One region of the Streptomyces sp. NPDC101234 genome, then DNA from elsewhere that is predicted to be linked to it. Evidence: riboswitches for the same ligand, from Rfam matches in the RefSeq annotation. Region 1 holds a riboswitch; the other holds the start of a gene.

Region 1 (2,173 bases):
CGACGGCGCCCGCGGGCACCCGTGAGCCGTCGTCGAGGACCACCGCGCCGGGCTCGACACGCGTCACGCGCGCGTGCGTGCGCAGTTCGGCGCCGCTGTCGGCGTACCAGGCGGTCATCGGTGCGGCGACCTCGGCCGGGAGCACTCCCGCGAGCGGGCGGTCGGCGGCCTCCACGACGGTCACCGCGCAGCCGGCCTCGCGGGCGGCGGTGGTGAACTCGGCGCCGATCCAGCCCGCGCCGACCACCACGATGTCGTGCTGCCGGGCGAGTACCGGCCGCAGCCGGTCGGCGTCGTCGAGGGTGCGCAGCAGATGGACGCCGGGCACGCCCTCGGTGCCGGGCAGCGTGATCGGCTCGGCACCGGTGGCGAGGACCAGGACGTCGTACGGCACCGGTCCGGCCTCGGTGTCGAGTTCGTGGTCGGCGGGGCGCACGGCCAGCGCCTCACGGCCGAGCGCCAGCTCGATGCCGAGCGCGTCGAAGTCGACCTCGAATGCGGAGCCCTCCGCCTTGCCGAGCAGCACGGCCTTGGAGAGCGGTGGCCGGTCGTACGGCTGGTGGGGTTCGGCGCCGATCAGGGTGACGGTGCCGGTGAACCCCTGCTCGCGCAGGGCGACGGCGGTCTGCACCCCGGCCATGCCCGCACCCACGACGACCACGCGCCGCGCCTGTGACGTGCCCCGTTGCTGCGTCTGCTCGTTCACTCGATCACCATGGACAAGAACGATAGACAACTGACGAAGAGTCAGTCAGGGGGCGTGCCGGGTGACCTGTTGCACAGCGCCCGCAGAGGCCGTCTTACAAGGGCGGAGCGGTGCGGGCTAGGGTGGCGTACAAGCACACGCGGGAGCCCGGACGCACCGGGCTGAGAGGGAGGCTGGCGGCCTCCGACCGTACGAACCTGATCCGGGTCATGCCGGCGAAGGGAGGGGCTGGACGCCCATGTCCTCACGTACGTCCGACGTCCTCGTCATCGGGGGCGGCATCATCGGCCTGGTCACGGCCTGGCGAGCGGCTCAGCGCGGGCTCTCGACCACCGTGGTCGACCCCGGGCCCGGCGGCGGAGCCGCACAGGTCGCGGCCGGGATGCTGGCCGCGGTCACCGAACTGCACTACGGCGAGCAGACCCTGCTGGGGCTCAACCTGGCCTCCGCCCGCCGCTATCCCGAGTTCGCCGCCGAGCTCACCGAGCTCACCGGCCACGACCTCGGCTACCGGCGCTGCGGCACCCTCGCGGTCGCCCTCGACGCCGACGACCGCTCCCATCTGCGCGAGCTGCACGCCCTGCAGCAGCAGTCGGGGCTGGAGTCCGAGTGGCTGTCCGGGCGGGAGTGCCGGCGCCTGGAGCCGATGCTCGCGCCGGGTGTGCGCGGCGGGCTGCGGGTGGACGGCGACCACCAGATCGACCCGCGTCGGCTGGCGGCGGCGCTGGTCGCCGCGTGCGAGCGGGCCGGGGTGGTGTTCCACCGCGACTGGGCGGAGCGGCTGACGGTGGTGCGGGAGCGGGCCGCCGGTGTCGTCACCCGCGCGGGCGATGCGCTGGACGCGGACCAGGTGGTGCTGGCCGCCGGGAGCCGGAGCGGGCAGCTCGCGGGCGTGCCCGCCGACGTGCTGCCGCCGGTGCGGCCCGTGAAGGGGCAGGTGCTGCGGCTGACCGTGCCCGCGCGGTACGCGCCGTTCCTGAGCCGGACCGTGCGGGCCGTGGTGCGCGGCGGCAACGTCTACCTGGTGCCCCGGGAGAACGGCGAGCTGGTCGTGGGCGCGACCAGCGAGGAGCTCGGCTGGGACACGACGGTCACGGCGGGCGGCGTCTACGAGCTGCTCCGCGACGCGCACGAACTGGTTCCCGGGATCACCGAGCTCCCGCTGACCGAGACCCGGGCCGGGCTGCGCCCCGGCTCCCCCGACAACGCGCCGCTGCTCGGGCCGACCCGCCTCGACGGGCTGCTGCTGGCCACCGGGCACTACCGCAACGGGGTGCTGCTCACGCCGGTCACGGGGGACGTGATGGCGGAGCTGCTGGCCGGTGGCGAGCTGCCGGCTCTGGCCCGTCCGTTCACGCCGAGGCGATTCGGCGCCGTACTCGTGGAGCAGACCGCATGAACATCTCCGTCACCGTCACCATCTCCGTCAACGGGGAGCGCCGGGAGATCGCCCCGGGCACCGCTCTC
Region 2 (2,173 bases), on a different contig from region 1:
TCCCGGGACAAGCTGCGCGAGGCGCTGTTCCCGGAGCTGATGACCGTCGTACGGCATCTGTCGACGGACGAGGGCACCACCCGTAAGACGCTGTGGCGGCTGTTCGACGGCACGCTCGTCGAGTCGGTGCTGATGCGTTACCCGGACCGGGTGACCATGTGCATCAGCTCGCAGGCGGGGTGCGGGATGAACTGCCCGTTCTGCGCGACCGGGCAGGCGGGGCTGGACCGGAATCTGTCCGCCGCCGAGATCGTCCATCAGATCGTGGACGGGATGCGCGCGCTCAGGGACGGCGACGTGCCCGGCGGTCCCGCCCGGCTCTCCAACATCGTCTTCATGGGCATGGGCGAGCCGCTCGCCAACTACAAGCGGGTCGTCACCGCCATCCGGGCGCTGACCGACCCGGCGCCCGACGGACTGGGCCTCTCGCAGCGCGGGATCACCGTCTCGACCGTCGGACTGGTCCCGGCCATCCACCGGTTCGCCGACGAGGGCTTCAAGTGCCGGCTCGCGATCTCCCTGCACGCCCCCGACGACGAGCTCCGTGACACCCTCGTGCCGGTCAACACCCGGTGGAAGGTGCGCGAGGTCCTCGACGCCGGGTTCGAGTACGTCGAGAAGAGCGGCCGCCGGCTGTCCATCGAGTACGCCCTCATCCGGGACATCAACGACCAGGCGTGGCGCGGCGACCGGCTGGGCCGTCTGCTCCGGGGCAAGCCCGTGCACGTCAACCTCATCCCGCTGAACCCGACTCCGGGTTCGAAGTGGACCGCGTCGCGGCCCGAGGACGAGAAGGCGTTCGTCGAGGCGATCGCGGCGCATGGGGTGCCCGTCACCGTCCGGGACACCCGTGGCCAGGAGATCGACGGCGCCTGTGGTCAGCTCGCGGCCACCGAGAGGTAATCTGAGGGCCGTACCCATATCTTCATATTCCGACAGGGGAGCGCCACAGCGCTGAGAGTGCGGCAATCGGGCCGCAGACCCTCTGAACCTCGCCCAGGTCATTCTGGGTAGGAAGTTCGGTCACCACTCAAGCTGTTGCGCCCTGCCCAGTGAGCTGAGCCTCACCGGGCAGGGCCGCGTCTCTTCCTGGTCAACTCCAGGAGGAAAAACACCAGTGCACACCAAGACCTTCTTGGCCGCGGCCGTCGGGCTCGGTCTCGTCACGCTGTCCGCGTGCGGGTCGTCCAACGGCTCCCAGACGGACTCGAAGACCATCACCCTGGTCAGCCATGACTCATGGGCCGTCTCCAAGAACGTGCTCCAGGACTTCGAGAAGCAGTCCGGCTACAAGGTGCGGGTCCTCAAGGACGGCGACGCCGGACAGGCCGTCAACAAGGCCATCCTGACCAAGGACAACCCGCAGGGCGATGTCTTCTTCGGCGTCGACAACACCCTGCTGTCCCGGGCCCTCGACAACGGGCTCTTCCAGCCGTACCAGGCCAAGGGCCTCGACCAGGTCGGCACGTCGTACCAGCTCGACGCGGCCAAGCACCGGGTCACGCCCATCGACTACGGCGACATCTGCGTCAACTACGACAAGGCGTACTTCAGCGAGCACAAGCTGACCCCGCCCACCTCCTACGCCGACCTGGTCAAGCCGCAGTACAAGAACCTCCTCGTCACCGAGAACGCGTCCACCTCGTCGCCGGGGCTCGGCTTCCTGCTCGGCTCCGCCGCCCAGTACGGCGATGGGGGCACCTCCCGCTCGAGCGAAGCCGAGAGTGGGGGAGGCTGGCAGGACTACTGGAAGAAGCTCACGGCCAACGGCGTCAAGGTCGTCGACGGCTGGGAGCAGGCCTACAACGAGGAGTTCTCCGGCTCGGCCGGCGGCAAGAAGGCCAAGGGCGACCGGCCGCTGGTCGTGTCGTACGCCTCGTCCCCGCCCGCCGAGGTGATCTACGGCGACCCGAAGCCCAGCACCGCGCCCACCGGCGTCGCGACCGGCACCTGCTTCCGGCAGATCGAGTTCGCGGGGTTGCTGAGCAACGCGAAGAACACCAAGGGCGGTAAGGCGCTCATCGACTTCCTGGTCTCCAAGGAGTTCCAGGAGGACATGCCGCTGAACATGTTCGTCTACCCGGTGGTCCAGGGGGCCAGCGTGCCCGCCGAGTTCACGAAGTACGGTCCCGCCGCCAAGGACCCCGAGACCATGGCGCCGGAGAAGATCGCC

The links. Region 1 has a riboswitch for thiamine pyrophosphate ahead of thiO (glycine oxidase ThiO). Riboswitches for the same ligand answer to the same signal wherever they lie in the genome.
Region 2: linked by a shared signal. The riboswitch ahead of ACIRR9_RS22395 (thiamine ABC transporter substrate binding subunit) and the one ahead of thiO (glycine oxidase ThiO) in region 1 are both predicted to bind thiamine pyrophosphate.

The regions. Positions count from the first base shown of each region.
Region 1 is NZ_JBIWOA010000004.1:186,458-188,630, reverse strand. Features, by position in the region: gene ACIRR9_RS09405 (NAD(P)/FAD-dependent oxidoreductase) at 1-706, opposite strand, end outside; TPP riboswitch at 836-947, shown strand; gene thiO (glycine oxidase ThiO) at 945-2,105, shown strand; gene thiS (sulfur carrier protein ThiS) at 2,102-2,173, shown strand, end outside.
Region 2 is NZ_JBIWOA010000012.1:24,581-26,753, reverse strand. Features, by position in the region: gene rlmN (23S rRNA (adenine(2503)-C(2))-methyltransferase RlmN) at 1-903, shown strand, start outside; TPP riboswitch at 928-1,035, shown strand; gene ACIRR9_RS22395 (thiamine ABC transporter substrate binding subunit) at 1,118-2,173, shown strand, end outside.